One region of the Sporosarcina sp. FSL W7-1349 genome, then DNA from elsewhere that is predicted to be linked to it. Evidence: riboswitches for the same ligand, from Rfam matches in the RefSeq annotation. Region 1 holds a riboswitch; each other region holds the start of a gene.
The links. A riboswitch is a leader RNA that binds a small molecule or an ion and turns the genes downstream of it on or off. The one in region 1 is predicted to bind thiamine pyrophosphate.

Region 1 (5,511 bases):
GGCTGTTTTCACCATATTCCTCTTCTCCTCTCTTGATTTCCAAAATAGCATGTCTATCCGATCTTCTTTTTATTCACTGGACGATGTTCTTTCCATACCAATCCGCCGCGGCTTCCACTTCCGATCGGGTGAGTGAATGACCGTTCATTTCCCAATGAATCGCCGTTTTCGCACCTGCCCCATTCAATAAATTCGCCAATTCCTCCGCTTCTTCCGGCGGACACATCGGATCGTTCTTCCCTGCAGCTATGAACACCCGGACCCCTGCCAAATCGGGCAACTCCACCCCGCGTCGAGGAACCATCGGATGATGCAGGATGGCCCCCTTCAAACTGTTTGCATGATGGAATAGCAAACTCCCCGCAATATTGGCACCGTTTGAATACCCGATCGCCACCACATTGGAACGCTCGAAGTTATATTTTTCGGCAGCCTCGTCAAGGAATTGGTGCAATTCTGCCGTCCGGGCAATCAAATCCTCCTCGTCAAACACTCCTTCCGCCAAGCGCCGGAAGAAACGGGGCATGCCGTGTTCCGACACATTCCCACGCACACTCAACACCGATGCTTGCGGATCGACCCACTCCGCCAATTGCAATAAATCCTGTTCCGTTCCGCCCGTGCCGTGCAGCAGAAGCAAGGTTGGCCTTTTCGGATTCTGTCCTTCTTTGAATATATGGATCATTTCTTCACCTCGTAATTTATCTTTAATTCAAGATAAATATATCAGTGCTTCTCCCGGCTGTCAAAAAGTCTGTTTCACTGCAGGTTCGAAATGCGCCAATATTGCCAAGCGACAATCCGCGACATCCAGGCAAGTCCTTTGCTTGCCGCGAGGTGGATGTCTTCCCAATCTCCATCGCCTCTAGCCAAATAGACTTCATGATGTGGGGCTTGATCATGATAGCCCCAAATATCGAACAAACCGTCCCGCCGCATGACCGCCGTTACTTCGTAGTCGATTTGCGGTGCTGTAGTCAGCGGATTGCCGACTGCATGCTGAAGGAGAAAGCCGGTCTCATCTTCCCCGTGATCCAATCGTTCCAGCGTGATACCGTCGGGTGAAGCGGTCGCCCGTTCCCGAAAACGCTTCAAATAATTATAGGCGACCGACTCCCCGACCTGCTTCGTAAAGGTCAATGGAGAACGAGCTAAATCATAGGTAAGTTCGATATCGACCCGCGTCCGGAAACCTTTGCCGTCCGAAGCAAAACCTCGGCCATCTCCTTTGAAATAATGGTTCGGCGACAGGACATTGGGGTTCGTAATCCATTGCTCTTGCAAGAAAGTCGTATAGCGGAATTTCCAGTGGTCCACCCGTTTCCGAGCTTTCTTCTCCTTGACAGGCAACAGCAACTGACTCGGGGATGCAATTTCCTTTGTCATTAAAAATTGCTCTACTTCCGCCTCTTCTTTCGTAGCAAACGGATTGACGGCGCCAAACACTTGTGACACAACGGATTTGCTGACGTTCAACCGTTCCTCGGACTGGGCCAAGGGGCGTTCTGCGTGGATGGAGTAGATGGAAGGTTCGTCTACTAGGATGTCCCGGTCAATATAACGATTCCCTCTCACCGTTTCTACATAAACCCCGTTGCGGAAAATATGATATTCTTCGATGTCTTTGATCTTCTCCCAAGACAGCGCAATCTGTGTCTTGGCAACAATTGTTGTCATGACGATGGATTGCAGGGGATTCTCCTTATTCTTTTCCTCTGCGAACGCAGATGTTTGAAGAACGATCACATCGACCACTTCCCCATTTTCAAGCCGTTCGACCGTGTACGTATAGAATTTCGCATGGGTGAAATCCCCATCACTGAACTCCGCGACCGTCCCTTCGTACAAATGCGTTCCATCTTTATACACACGATACAGTCCGCCGACATCATTCCATGTGAATGAAATGAGATCCGCCTTGTGCAAGACTGTCTGAATCTCAAATAATGACTGCATGGACGCGAAGCCTCCTTCTACTCTTCATAATTGCTTGTTTTGGAAGAGACTAAACCTGGTTGGGCATCTTATTCCGAATTCCCTTATTGCTATCACTTGAAACTATGTTATAGTGAAGTGGAAAATAAATTCATATTTCACCACTAGGGGAGTCCTGTAGAAGGACTGAGACGCGTATGGATATGCGGACCCTTGGAACCTGATCTGGTTGATGCCAGCGGAGGGAAGTGGAGTGGCAATTGCAATCGTTCATTTTTCCAACACGTCCGCTTCCTGATCCGATCAGGAGGCGGATTTTTTAATGTCAAAAAAGGAGTGGATTGTCATGTCAAACTCACCAAAACTTCTTCTACAACAATTACGGAAGGACCAACCTCTCGTTCACTGCATCACGAATATTGTCGTGGCCAACTTCCAGGCGAACGGCCTGCTTGCGTTGGGTGCGTCTCCGGTGATGGCGGATGCGGTCGAGGAAGCTGCTGAAATTGCGGCCGTCTCTTCTTGTACCGTCCTGAATATCGGCACCTTGAAGGCGGTCACGGTCGAGGCGATGATTCTCGCTGGCAAGAGTGCCAATGCGCATGGGAAACCGGTCGTTCTGGACCCGGTCGGAGCCGGAGCGACTGCGTTCCGCAAGCAGTCTGTGCTGCGTATTTTGGAGGAGGTCGATGTCACGCTCATTCGGTGTAACGCAGGGGAACTGGCGGCCATTGCAGGTGTTGATTGGCAGGCGAAAGGCGTCGACGCCGGAGAGGGAGAAGCGGACGTGGTGAAATTGGCAAAACAAGTCGCAACTACCCACGATTGCCTCGTTGCGGTATCTGGCGAAGTCGATATCGTCACGGACGGACAGAATCTCTTGTCCATTACTGGCGGACACCCATTAATGACGCGAGTGACTGGCGTGGGTTGCCTGTTAAGTTCCGTAGTAGGCGCTTTTTTAACCGTGGCGAATGAAAAACCATTGGAGGCGGCCGCCACGGCTTTGGCTTTCTATAAACAAGTTGGGGAACATGCGGCAGAAGCGGCCACAGGACCCGGAGATTTTGCAGTTCATTTTCTGAATGGATTGGCTTTAACGGAAGACCGATTGATTACAATAGGGGATTTTATTTCACAAGGAGGCATTTCACTATGACAGCAGTAGCGTTAACGATCGCTGGTTCAGATAGCGGGGGCGGGGCCGGCATCCAAGCCGATCTGAAAACCTTTCAGGAATTGGATGTATTCGGTACATCCGCACTGACCGCGGTCACGGCACAAAATACACTTGGCGTACATGGCGTCTATCCGATTGAAGCAGCTGGTGTCATTGCGCAGATAAAGGCAGTCTTGGAGGATTTCCATGTCGGTGCGGTGAAGACGGGGATGCTCTTTTCGGCTGACATCATTACAACGGTGGCACAGACATTACGAATGTACGGACCACCGGCATTGATCATTGACCCAGTCATGATTGCAAAAGGCGGCGCTTCCCTCTTGCAAGAAGAGGCAGTGCATGCGTTACAACAGGAACTTATTCCGATTGCGGCAGTCATCACACCGAACATCCCGGAAGCAGAAGTCCTGACAGGGGTTTCCATCGAAACGGATGACGACGTCTTGGAAGCGGCGGAGAAATTGTTGGAGCTCGGGGCCCAGGCAGTCGTTATGAAAGGCGGCCATCGCCACAACGAAAAATTTGCGGAAGACCTATTCCTCTCCGCGGATGGCGAGCGGTTCATTCTCCGCTCGGAGCGGATTAACACGAAGGATACGCATGGTACCGGCTGTACGTTCTCAGCAGCCATCACGGCATGGATGGCAAACGGAAAAACGGCTGGAGAAGCCGTGGCGGAGGCGAAACAATTCATCCAAGCGGCCATTCGGGATGGATTGGAACTGGGCGCCGGACACGGCCCGACCAATCATTGGGCCTATCGTCGCCTTGGCGAAAACGCAGGAAAGGGTGTCGTCCTTGTCGATTAAAGAGCAGTTGAAATTATATTTCATCATGGGATCGAATAATACCGGAGCAGTCGAACCGCTCAATGTGTTGGAAGCGGCACTCCAGGGAGGTGTAACCTGTTTTCAATTACGGGAAAAAGGGGAAGGAGCGTTGACCGGAGAGGCAAAACGGGAATTTGCGCAGCAATGCCAGCAGCTCTGTCAGCGCTACAACGTCCCGTTCATCGTCAATGATGACGTGGAATTGGCGATAGCCGTCGATGCAGACGGCGTCCATGTCGGACAGGACGACATGGAAGCGGGACGCGTGCGGGAACGGCTCGGGTCCAATAAAATCCTAGGCGTCTCTACCCACACATTGGAAGAGGTTCAACAAGCGTTAGCAGCCGGCGCGGATTACGTCGGCATGGGTCCCGTTTATGCGACCATTTCGAAAGCGGATGCCAAGCCGGTCGCGGGAACTGGGTTGATCCGGAAAACGACTTCACTTCATCCCGATCTGCCGATTGTCGGCATCGGAGGCATCACACTAGATAACTTCGAGCCCGTCATTCAAGCCGGTGCCAGCGGGGTGTCCTTGATTTCGGCCATTGCGTCGGCAGACGATCCTTTCGCCACGGCCCAGAAATTTGCGGCAGCGATCGGAGAAATCGTACAGAGGGAAGGGGCTTCATCATGAATACTCGCAAGATGGTCATCATGACGATGTTCGTCGCGATTGCGGTGGCAGGTTCGACGTTCGTTTCATTCCCGGCAGGTATCGCACGGGCTTATCCGATCCAGCACGCCGTCAACGTCATCTCGGCGATCCTGCTCGGACCAGTGCCCGCCGTCATCATTGCCTTTTTAACGGGATTGGTGCGGATTTTGACCGGCACCGGCTCCCTGTTGGCATTCCCCGGCGGCATGATCGGCGCGTTCTTGGCGGGTATACTATATAAACGATTTGGAAAGGCCTGGCTCGCCGGCGTAGGTGAAATGGTCGGTACTGGCATCCTCGCCTCCTTGTTCGCCGTCCCGTACGCCAAAATTCTGATGGGCACGACGTTCACAGCATTCTTCTTCGTCCCGCCCTTCCTCGTTTCGAGCGTCAGCGGCGCCCTGCTCGGCCTTGTACTAGCCGCCCGTTTGCAGGATACCCGGATTTCGTCGAAGATTGGACAGATGGAATGAACATGCAACGCCAGTAATCCCGGAAGCGGGTGCTGGCGTTATTTTATCGTCACTTATCGATGGATAATCGTCACTTTTGATGGAATATCCGTCACTGCGGCATAGGTATCCGTCACTTTGGAGCGGATATTCGTCAAGTTCACAAGTTTATTCCTAAATGAGGACTTTACTCATAGATTTATCCGAGACAATAGATATCCCAATTCGGTCCGGTTCTCTACCCCCATCTTTTGAAAGACGTTTTGCAAATGCTTTTTCACGGTATTTACACTGATGGACAACGCCTCTCCAATTTCCTTATTCAATAAACCTTGCCGAACCAGTTTCACTATTTCCTTTTCTCGACTAGTTAATCTTGCCTCCAAAATCGGTTCTCTCTGCTCCTGACTAATCATGGCCGCTGCATTAAAAGCCCCCTCAATCGACTTTATAAGG
Region 2 (5,511 bases), 600 kb from region 1:
ATACTTTTACTGTTCCGCCTTCCTGTTTGGAATGTATACTGTACAGTAGGAGGATTAGACGATGATGAAAATGATAATGACCTTTTCCCTCGTCTGCATGATAGCCGTTTACTCGGTTGCTAATATATTGCCTTTGAATGGCACGACGACATGGGAAATTGCATATAGGTTACCCGTACTTTTTACACCTGCAGGATACGTTTTTACCATTTGGATACTCATTTATGCTTTATTAGGTTTTTGGATATATGGCTTTCATAAGAAACCGAGCTCTTCCCGATCGATTTCCAGACTTCGCGCATCTCTTTTCATATTGAGTTGCCTGTTCAATATCGCTTGGATTTTATTATGGCATTACGGTTATTACATCCCGATGCTTATCGCCAAAGTGATTATTCTCGGTCTTCTGCTGGCCCTCTATTTCACCTATCCCCCAAAAGAGAATTCCATTTGGGGCAGAGTTCCGATTTCCATCTATGTTGGTTGGATATTCATCTCGACGATTATGAATTTCAATTATGTACTGACTTACCGGGAATGGTCCGGCTGGGGACTGAGTGATCCGCTATGGACTGTCATTTATTTGACGATTGCTGCAGCATTCGCTTTTCATTTCCTCTACCATCATAAAGATGTGGCTTTGAATTTAGTGAATATCTGGACCTTCATCGGGATCATTGTGATAAATGGAACAGATGAACTATTCGTTTCAGCCGCAGCCCTGTTCCTAACAGCGGCGATGGCAGTCGGAATTCTTATGGTACAGAAACATCGAAACGGACAAGATTTACCAAGCCATGGCACAAAAAGCATAGTGAAATGAAAAATCGCCGTCTCTTCCAGTTCAGAAGAAAGCGGCGATTTTTTTATGAACGTTGCAATAGGCGCGGTGCTGAAGTGAATAAAAGCGAGGCGACAATTGCAGACAAGATGATGGACGGTATCATGAACGTCCCGTTGTATAAAAGCGAGTATAGCCATACCGGCTGGTCCCCGGCATATTGCCCAAAGAACACCATTCCGCCGATGAAATGGATCAGATAACGGAATAACCCTCCGATTACTGTACCCACGACAATCGCCGCGACCATCTTCCCCTTCTTCCCTTCCGCTTTTCCACGAAGCAGCCAAACGAGCGTCACTGCCGCGAGCCCGACGAGTGCATAGGCAACGAAATAATCCAACGCAGCCTGTACGGGATGATACACCTTTCCTGCCGAGATCATTTGGATCAATCCGCTTAAAAATCCGGTCAGCATGCCGCCCGCGAATCCCCAGCGAAAAGCCATTACCACAATCGGCAACATTGACAAAGTGATTGAACCTCCCTGAGGCAATGAAAATCCGATTTGATCCAACACAAAAGAGATAGCACCTAAAATGGCAACTTCCAATAAAAATTGAAGACGTTTCCTAGACAAATGAATTCCTCCTTCCTTGAAAAATGGTAGGAGGATGTGAGATTGAAAAAATACGACTAGCTACGAAATGAAAAAAGACATCCCGGATGAACGGGACATCTTGATATGCCAGTTTCCATCCACATCCCTACGCAAGAATGATCTTACAGGTTCAAAGGGTCAGGACAACTCAATGCCCAATCTCAGCCAATCGGCACCCCTTGTGGTTTTTCATGCAATTGTCTATTCAAGTGTATAGTATTCAGAGGAAGTAAGCAAGATGATTTCATCTACTGGAAAATCCTTGTATAGTAAAGACAAGATGGAGGGACGTTTATGACCAATCAAAAATTATTATCGGCCTTGTGTTATTTTAGTATATTTTTTTCGCCCCTGCTTTTTCCATTGATTGTCTATTTCATCTCCGAAGATTGGGAAGTGAAGCAGCATGCCAAGCGCTCACTCGTCTCCCATCTCGTTCCTACTGTATTGCTCGTGGCGGGCTTCATCCTCTTTTCATTTTCCATGTTCTCCTTTTACGAACCAATGAATGGAGGCATGGGAGGTTTTGGATTTTGGCAAATCACCCCATTCCTGTTTGTCGCCATCTACGGACTTCTTTTCCTCGTCATCGTGATCTGGAACATTATCCAAGGCGTCAAGGTGCTCAAATAAGGTTTACTTTTGGAAGCCCGGGGAAAAATACAGGCAATAGCGTACAAGGAAGAAGGCGATGGAACAATGAAAAAACTAATAAAAACAGCGATCAAATGGGCACCTGTCCTTTACCCCATCATTCGCAAAATGATGTCGGAAAGAAAAAAATACGGCACGTCGATTCCAAAAAGATAAAAACGCGGACCGCAACGCTGCGGTCACGCGTTTTTTCTCTTATCCCAAACCGGAAAAATCTATCCCCGATTTCAAAAGTTTGCCGTCTTTTGGATTCCTGGAATATGTTATAGTATGGGATGGTAATGAATGAACGGAAGAAAGGATTTGTTCAGGATGATCGTAAAAAATGAAAGAGAAATCGAATCGCTTAAAAAAATAGGAAAAATTGTAGCAGAAATTCGGGAAGAGATGAAGCAAGCGACCGTTCCCGGCGTCACAACCAAGGAAATCGATGAGCTGGGCGGGCGGCTTTTCAAAGAGAAAGGAGCCATTTCTGCACCTATTGACCAATATGACTTTCCGGGCTATACATGCATCAGTGTCAACAATGAAGTCGCACACGGCATTCCGGGTTCACGGGTCATCCAAGATGGCGACCTGGTCAATATCGATGTGTCCGGCTCATATGGCGGCTATTTCGCCGATACCGGCATTTCATTCGTCGTCGGCACACCGGATGAGAAGAAGCAGAAACTTTGTGATGTCGCGAAAAGCGCATTCGACCGCGCGATGACCAAGGTGAAGGCCGGCTCCCGCCTCAATCAGATCGGCAAGGCTGTAGAACGAGTAGCGAAAGACAACGGTTTGCATGTCATCAAGAACCTGACAGGCCATGGGATCGGCACCTCGTTGCATGAAGAGCCACAGCATATCCTGAATTATTATGACGCTTGGGATAAAACCTTGCTGAAAGAGGGAATGGTCCTCGCAGTCGAGCCGTTCATTTCTGAAAAGGCCGAGCATATTATCGAGTTGGGAGATGGATGGACGTTCGTAACACCAGATAATTCCTACGTCGCGCAAATCGAACATACCATCATCGTCACAAAAGACAAACCGATCATTTTGACTGCTTTGGACGATGAAACGGCATCCAATTAAGTCGCCCGCAAAGCATAATAAAAAGGCTGCTCCTGTCGCCCGAATCGAATTCGGCATAGGAACAGCCTTTTTTATTTCCCTTTATTCTTCTGTACGGTTTTCGAATTGCCTTCCATCAGTTGTCCTTTATACCATGTTTTCTGGACGGGTTTCATCCCTTTCGTCAACTTGCGGTAATCGCGCTCTTCCGCATAGGACAGGAGGGTCAATACTTCCCCGTCGCTCCCCGCACGGCCCGTTCTCCCGGAACGATGCAAATATTGCTCGATCGTGTGGGGGACATCGACATGGATAACATGGGTCAGCCCCTCGATATCCAAACCGCGGGCACCAAGATCGGTTGCGATCAAGACCCGGAATTCCCCTTTCCGGAAGCTCTCCAGCGTCTTCTGACGATCCATTTTCTTCATGTCCGAATACAAGACCCCGATCGGTGCCTCATTATGCCGCAGTTTCATCTCCTTCATATGAAGCTGGTCCACATTATTCATGAAGGCGAGGGCCCGGATTCCTTTCAAATGGGCCAATCCCCGCAGCAGATCCGTTTTTTCCCGTACATCGGTCTTCACATAGGAGTGGACCACTTTCCCCTGCTTCGGCATTTCATCCGCGGTCACTTGAAGGCGGATCGGTTCTTTCATCAACCGCTTTGCGACGATTTCAATTTCGTCCGTGATGGTCGCGGAAACCGCAACGACCTGTCTATCCGGATGGGCAGCTTCAATAAGCCCTTTGACAATAACGCGGTGATCGCGGGATAATAGCTGATCGGCTTCATCGAGGATAATCTGTCGGATATCATACATCTTCAGCCGATTGGCCCTGACCAGTTCGGCAAGCCGTCCCGGAGTTCCGACGACGATGGTCGGCTTCTTTTTCAAGCGCTCGATTTGGCGCTGCATATTCGCTCCGCCGATTAATTGCGTGACCGTGATGTTCGTCCCTTCCACCCATTCCCGGATGATGTTGACGATCTGCATGGACAGTTCTTGGGATGGCGTCATGATCAAAGCCTGTGTCTGCTTTTTATCACCATCGACCATTTGTAAAATCGGAAGCACATACGCCAGCGTCTTCCCGGATCCCGTCGGTGACTCCGCTACGATATCCTTGCCATCCAGCATTTCTGGTATCATCTTTGTCTGGATCGGCATTTCGGTTTCAAATTTCCATTTCGCTCTGATGTTCTCTTCCAAATTTTCCAAGAAGGACATTCTGATCCCCACTTTCATTCTATACAATCCAGTATATCCTAGCTGTCTTTTTTACACGAATGTTCACCGTTTCACTTCATATCCGCATCTTTCAATAGCCGACTCAGCCAGGACGAGGAGTGAATCGATATATTCTTCCCCAAGTTGTAATTCCTCTCTGACGATGGACAACTCGGTGCAGCCGAGGATCACTTTGTCGCAATCCGCCTCTTTCAACGCCTGCTCGATCAAGTCCCATTTTTCCCGGTTCGCCGGCCGACCAGCTTTAATATCGTCGTAAATGACCGACATGACGATTTCCTGGATTTTCGGATCAGCGATAACAGGTATCAAACCATTACGTTCACAAGCAAGCTGATAGACTTCCGTAGTGATCGTCCCGCTTGTCGCTAAAATACCGACACGACTGGCGCCCAATTCTTTCGCACGCCGCGCCGTCTCCGATACCATATTGATGATCGGCAGTTCCGTGCTTTCCTGGAGTTCCGAATAGAAGGAATGTGCCGTATTGCAAGGGATGGCCAACACTTGGGCCCCTGCTGACTCCAAGCGCCTGCTATCCGAGATGAGGACAGGAACCGGATTGTCCTCACTTTCGCCAAGGATGAAAGCCGTCCTATCCGGGATATTCGTATTGTTGGTGATGACCATATTGACATGGTCTTGGTCTTTTTCCGCGGCTGTCCGTCTGACAATCATTTCGCCTATGTACATCGTGGCCAATGGGCCGACTCCGCCGATGATGCCTAATGTTTTCTTTTGCATGGTAGCCGTCAAACTTTCTGTAATAGTTTTTTATTCACAATCACTTCAAAAATTATAGCATAGGGAAAGTTCGGCAATCAATTACGCCCCTGCTCTCCAAGCGGAGCGCTACAACCGGACAAGTGAAAGAAAAGCCACGGAAGTCCTGTCACTCCGCGGCTTTTTTCGGTTCATTTTTTCATTTTTTTCTTCAGTTGCTGGACTTTCGGAACGACTTTGACGAACAGATTATAGAGGAACGGTTTATATACCTTATCGATTTCTCCGATATACTCCGTCACGCCGTCCTCTTGACAAAAGCTGCTTTTGAAGGCGTACAGCCCGTCCTGTTGGCTGTCCAAGATGAAGACACCGCC
Region 3 (5,511 bases), on a different contig from region 1:
AAAATGAAAACGGGATTGCAGGCGCGGCAAGCGGCCCAATTCGTGCAAGAGGCAAATCGCTACATATCGGACATTTTCTTGAAAAAGGAAGAACGTCAGGTGAATGCGAAAAGTATCATGGGGATCATGAGCCTCGCCATCTCCCGCAATACGACCATTACTTTGATTGCCGAAGGAGTCGATGAGGAACAGGCATTGGATGCCCTCGTCGCCCTCGTGGAAAATGAAAACTAAAAGAAACCGAAACCGTTACCGTTGTTGTTTACTAGGGAACGGTTTTTGTTTTGGGAAAGTGGCAAACTGCTGATACTCCGCGAGGTGCGCTGATAATTCGTGACGACCGCTGATAATTCGCGAGGAGTGCTGATAACTCGTGGCAACTGCTGATAACTTGGGTGGAGTGCTGATAACTCGTGGCAACTGCTGATAACTTGGGTGGAGTGCTGATAACTCGTGGCAACTGCTGATAACTTACGTGGGGTGCTGATAACTCGTGGCAACTGCTGATAACTTACGTGGGGTGCTGATAACTAGTGACAACTGCTGATAACTTGGGTGGAGCGCTGATAACTAGTGACAACCGCTGCTAACTTGGGTGGAGTGCCGATAACTAGTGACAACTGCTGATAATTCGCGTGGAGTGCTGAAAACTCGTGGCAACTGCTGATAACTTTGGTGGAGCGCTGAAAACTCGTGGCAACTGCTGATAACTTTGGTGGAGCGCTGAAAACTCGTGGCAACTGCTGATAACTTGGGTGGAGTGCTGATAATTCGTGACAACTGCTGATAACTTGGGTGGAGTGCTGATAACTCATGACAACTGCTGATAACCCTTGTCCAGCACTGATAACACGCCACAACCGTTGATAACTTAGCTCCACCTACCTCAAACACTCCATCTCACCTCATTCCCTAAAAAAACAGGTGAAGGGATTCTCCCTCCACCTGCCCGTCATCCCAATAACGAAGTAACAATCCGCTTGGCGGTCGGGATATCTTTCGTTCCGTGAATCAGGATGCGCCCATCGCGAAATAGAACGATCCGGTGGCCGTCAAACCGGCAGACGGCCAGATGGGGATTGCGTTTCAGGTCCTTGACGGTTCCTGCAATGGATTCCGCGATGGCTTGCAATTCAAAGGGTCGGGTCGCCGGATAGGTCAGCTGGACAGTGTCGCGCCCGCAGAGGACCGCCGTTCGGACGGATGCGCTCTTGTCCAGAAAAGGATACGTTCTACGCTCCGAACAACTGGGACAATCCCCCTTTTTCAATGTTCGGACATCAATCGTCGAGCGCTCTCCGGTCCACAGATCAGCCGATTCCAATCTCGGCGTGAATGAAGCGCCGGTTAAATATTTCAAGACATCCGCCACTTGCCGGGCCGCGGTCGTAACGACAACTGGGCTGATGACGCCGACCGTATCACAGGTCATCATCTGCGAGGGCAGTGTGTCCAGCAGGCAATGCAGACAAGGCTGGCCATCCTCCAAGCCAATCGGGAAAGACAGTCCGTAACTTCCGACGCAGGCACCCATGAAATAGGGAATGCCAGCTTTCATTGCCGCATCGTTGAGGAGCAGGCGGATTTCGATATTGTCCGTGCCATCGATGACTACATCATGGCCCGTAATCAAGTCTTCGGCATTTTCAGGTGTGACGTCTGCCACGATTCCATCGATTTGCACGTCTCCATTAATGGCGGCCAACCGTTTTTCAGCGGCCACCGCTTTCGGCAGCTGATCAATGACATCTTGCTCGGTATAAAGTTGTTGTCGATGGAGGTTCGTCCACTCGATAATGTCCCGATCGACGATGGTCAGCTGGCCGACGCCCGCCCGGACCAGCATTTCGGCACTGGAGGAGCCGAGCGCGCCGGCCCCCATGACGAACACTTTGGCACTCCGAATTTTGCGCTGGCCTTCTTCGCCAATCGGAGCAAAGAGTTCCTGACGCGAATATTTCCCGTTCAATTTGGCAAGAGCCCTTCCATCGGACTGCTGGCGACGGCATAATCGCGCTCCGGCATCCGTCCCGCCTCGTAGCCTAACCGTCCGGCTTCGATTGCCAGTTTCATCGCCTCCGCCATCTTGACCGGGTCTTGGGCGGCAGACACCGCCGTGTTCAACAGGACGCCATCCGCGCCCAATTCCATGGCGAATGCCGCATCCTTCGGAGAACCGACGCCTGCATCAATAATGACCGGCACCTCCGCCTGCTCGATAATGAATGACAAATTCAATGGATTGAGGATGCCTCGCCCCGAACCGATCGGTGCGCCGCCCGGCATAATGGCATGCACTCCCATTTCACCTAGTCGTCTTGCGAGGACGACATCATCCGAAGTGTAGGGCAATACGATGAAACCTTCCTCCAACAGCATTTCAGTCGCCCGCAACGTTTCAACCGGATCGGGCAGTAATGAGCGATCGCAGCCGATGATTTCGACTTTCACCATGTCGCAGAGACCTGAGGCTTTCGCCAGCTGGGCAATGCGCACCGCTTCCTCTGCCGTTTTTGCCCCCGCGGTATTCGGTAGGAGCGTATACTTCGACAAATCGAGCTGTTCCAGGAAATTCGGTTGCGAAGGTTCAAACAGGTTCATTCGTCGAACCGCAAATGTAAGAATTTCTGCCTCCGATACACATACCGCTTCCTTCTGAATTTCGAATGAAGGATATTTCCCGGTCCCGAGCAATAAGCGGGATTTGAAAGTTTTATTTCCGATCTTCAACATGCTTAGCCGCCTCCTACGAAATGAATGATTTCAATCTGATCCTTGTCCCGAATCGGGTGATCATACGCCTCTTTATTCAAAATCTGCCTGTTCAATTCCACAATTAAAATACGGTTTTCCAGTCCGAGATGGTGCAGCAGCTGATAGACATCCCCGACCTCTTTCGGAATCGACCGCCCCACCCCGTTCACATCGATCTTCTTCAATTTAGAACGCCTCCTCAATTCCTCACATATTCAAGTTCCTGACGATACTTGCGGATGGCTTGCCCTGGATGGTCGCTGTCGAAAATAGAAGACATGATGGCGATCCCCGCAACGCCTAACCGGGCCAATTCCTTAAGATGGCTAGGCTGGATTCCACCGATTGCATAAGTTGGTATAGGCAGATCGGCAATGATTTTGCTCAATTCCACAGTGCCGCGAGCCGAAAGCCCTTCCTTTGAGCGGGTTTCAAACAGATGGCCGTACAGAACCCAATCCGCGCCATCTTCACTGGCCGAGATCGCTTCATTGTACGAATGGACGGACTTGCCGAGGGAAAGCTCGGGTATCTTGTTTTTAATCAAAGCAGGCGGAATCCCGTGGCCCGGTATTTGCACCCGTCCGATCCCGCAAGCAAGAGCGATATCGACGCGTCCGTGGACAATCAGTTTCTGCTGCTCGAATCCGGACTCGACCAGATGATCGATCAGCCGGACCATCTCCCGATCGGTTTTTGATTTTTCACGTAAAATAACTGCATCGACAGAAGGCTGGATTGCCAGAAGGACTTCCGCCAGTCTATGATCCGGGAGGCAATCATTGGTGACCGCAATCAGTTTCAAACTTTCACCTCCTTTATGCACAAAAAGACCACCTACCTGGAAAGATAAGTGGTCTAGAGATCATCTAAATGGACAAAGATGCACTGAAACAAGCCACTTCCCTCCGCAGGTCCGAACCTGTTCAGGTAATAAGGGTATCGGAGTTGCACTCGTCTCTCAGTCCTTTTCAAGGATTCCCCTAATGGTCAAAATGTGTATGTAATTGTGTTGACGTCCTAACAATAGCAAAAAATTCAGCAAAAGGGAAGGGGGTGAAATAGTTTCAGGAAGTTTAGCACAGAGAGGATAGGCTATACTAACAAAGAAGTCGGTTGGAAAAGAGGATTCTAGAATACATATGCCGAAATAAACAGCTGGACGGAGAAAATGGGAGAAATAAAAAAAATCCACCAACGTGGATTTTCAAGGAAAACTATAAAACGCCCTCGGCAGGAGTCGAACCCACATTTCAAGAACCGGAATCTTGCGTGCTATCCATTGCACCACGAGGGCATATCACTGCTACTCTTCGTAGCGGACAAATCTTATTATACAATTGCCGCGACGAGATTGCAACAGTTTTTTTGAGAAAGTTCCCATGGCTTTCATAAGGCATTATATTTGACCTTAGTTGACCATACTAGGTATGATGAAGGTACAGTTGAAACGGCAAGTGGTTTCAGCAGACCGACACTTATTCAACTTGAAGGAGGAAATGGAATGAATCTAATACCTACAGTAATTGAACAGACGAACCGGGGAGAACGAGCTTACGATATTTATTCCCGCTTATTAAAAGATCGGATCATCCTGTTGGGGAGCGCAATCGACGATAATGTGGCGAACTCCATTGTAGCGCAACTTCTCTTCCTGGAAGCGGAAGATCCTGAAAAAGACGTGTCCATCTATATTAACAGCCCGGGAGGAAGTATCACAGCCGGAATGGCGATTTATGATACGATGCAGTTCATCAAACCGGACATTCAGACGATTTGTATCGGAATGGCTGCGTCCATGGGATCCTTCCTTCTTACAGCCGGAACGAAAGGCAAACGGTATGCGTTGCCGAACGCGGAAGTCATGATCCACCAACCACTGGGCGGCGCTCAAGGGCAGGCGACGGAAATCGAAATCGCCGCAAAACGCATCTTGTTCCTGCGTGAAAAATTGAACACGATCCTTTCCGAGCGCACAGGCCAACCGGTCGAAGTAATTGCACGCGACACAGACCGTGACAACTTCATGACTGCCGAACGTGCCAAAGAATATGGACTAATCGATCATATCATCACACGCAGCGATATGAAACTGACAGACAACGAAAAGTGATAAAGAAAAAGCCGATCTCAGCCAATGAGATCGGTTTTTTAAATAATCAAAAGTCAATCACGCCTCGGCGTGATTGCGTCCGGATTTTTTCGAGCTTGAGGCCGACAGGATGTCGGTCATGCAGTCGTCGCGAATCGAACAGTGAAGGTTCGATTTGCCGTATTTCTGCGTCCTTTGCAGAAATTAAGGCACCTTTAGGACGTCGCGTACTTAGACTGCCTTCCCCTTAAAGCTTCCCTTAAAAAACCGTGACATCCGCCGGAGGCTTTATTTTTATTCAGCGGGAGTTTGAACTCCCGCTGGATAAAAATAAATGAAACCTATCGACTTGGGAGACAGTATATAGTAGGTGAGGAGAAGTTTTAAAGCATCGGATTAGCGGTAAATTAATATCATAAGGTAGTGAGGAGTGGTGAAATGAGGAAATTGCTAGGACCGCTTTTGACGGTTGTCATTATTTTGGTCGTGCTCGCGATCATATTCGTACCAAGTTATAACAAATTCGTCAACTTGGAGGAAGACGTGGATCAAGCGAATGCGCAAGTCGATAACCAGTTGCAGCGGCGACTCGATTTGATTCCCAACTTGGTGAATACGGTCAAAGGGTATGCGAGTCATGAAAGTGAGGTTCTGACTGAAATTGC

Region 2: linked by a shared signal. The riboswitch ahead of thiT (energy-coupled thiamine transporter ThiT) and the one ahead of thiM (hydroxyethylthiazole kinase) in region 1 are both predicted to bind thiamine pyrophosphate.
Region 3: linked by a shared signal. The riboswitch ahead of MKY41_RS19005 (thiamine phosphate synthase) and the one ahead of thiM (hydroxyethylthiazole kinase) in region 1 are both predicted to bind thiamine pyrophosphate.

The regions. Positions count from the first base shown of each region.
Region 1 covers NZ_JBBOOK010000002.1:634,951-640,461, forward strand. Annotated here, with positions in the region: gene wrbA (NAD(P)H:quinone oxidoreductase) at 1-15, opposite strand, end outside; gene MKY41_RS17110 (alpha/beta hydrolase) at 74-685, opposite strand; gene MKY41_RS17115 (DUF3238 domain-containing protein) at 760-1,956, opposite strand; TPP riboswitch at 2,092-2,199, shown strand; gene thiM (hydroxyethylthiazole kinase) at 2,282-3,094, shown strand; gene thiD (bifunctional hydroxymethylpyrimidine kinase/phosphomethylpyrimidine kinase) at 3,091-3,924, shown strand; gene thiE (thiamine phosphate synthase) at 3,914-4,582, shown strand; gene thiW (energy coupling factor transporter S component ThiW) at 4,579-5,076, shown strand; gene MKY41_RS17140 (response regulator transcription factor) at 5,247-5,511, opposite strand, start outside.
Region 2 covers NZ_JBBOOK010000002.1:39,718-45,228, forward strand. Annotated here, with positions in the region: gene MKY41_RS14175 (tryptophan-rich sensory protein) at 62-823, shown strand; gene thiT (energy-coupled thiamine transporter ThiT) at 867-1,421, opposite strand; TPP riboswitch at 1,529-1,632, opposite strand; gene MKY41_RS14185 (DUF4870 domain-containing protein) at 1,737-2,075, shown strand; gene map (type I methionyl aminopeptidase) at 2,409-3,176, shown strand; gene MKY41_RS14200 (DEAD/DEAH box helicase) at 3,248-4,390, opposite strand; gene MKY41_RS14205 (aspartate/glutamate racemase family protein) at 4,454-5,155, opposite strand; gene MKY41_RS14210 (lipid II:glycine glycyltransferase FemX) at 5,326-5,511, opposite strand, start outside.
Region 3 covers NZ_JBBOOK010000003.1:82,075-87,585, forward strand. Annotated here, with positions in the region: gene MKY41_RS18985 (HPr family phosphocarrier protein) at 1-234, shown strand, start outside; gene MKY41_RS18990 (ThiF family adenylyltransferase) at 953-1,969, opposite strand; gene MKY41_RS18995 (thiazole synthase) at 1,966-2,733, opposite strand; gene thiS (sulfur carrier protein ThiS) at 2,736-2,939, opposite strand; gene MKY41_RS19005 (thiamine phosphate synthase) at 2,954-3,559, opposite strand; TPP riboswitch at 3,641-3,749, opposite strand; tRNA gene MKY41_RS19010 (tRNA-Arg) at 3,980-4,051, opposite strand; gene clpP (ATP-dependent Clp endopeptidase proteolytic subunit ClpP) at 4,259-4,867, shown strand; gene MKY41_RS19020 (LemA family protein) at 5,285-5,511, shown strand, end outside.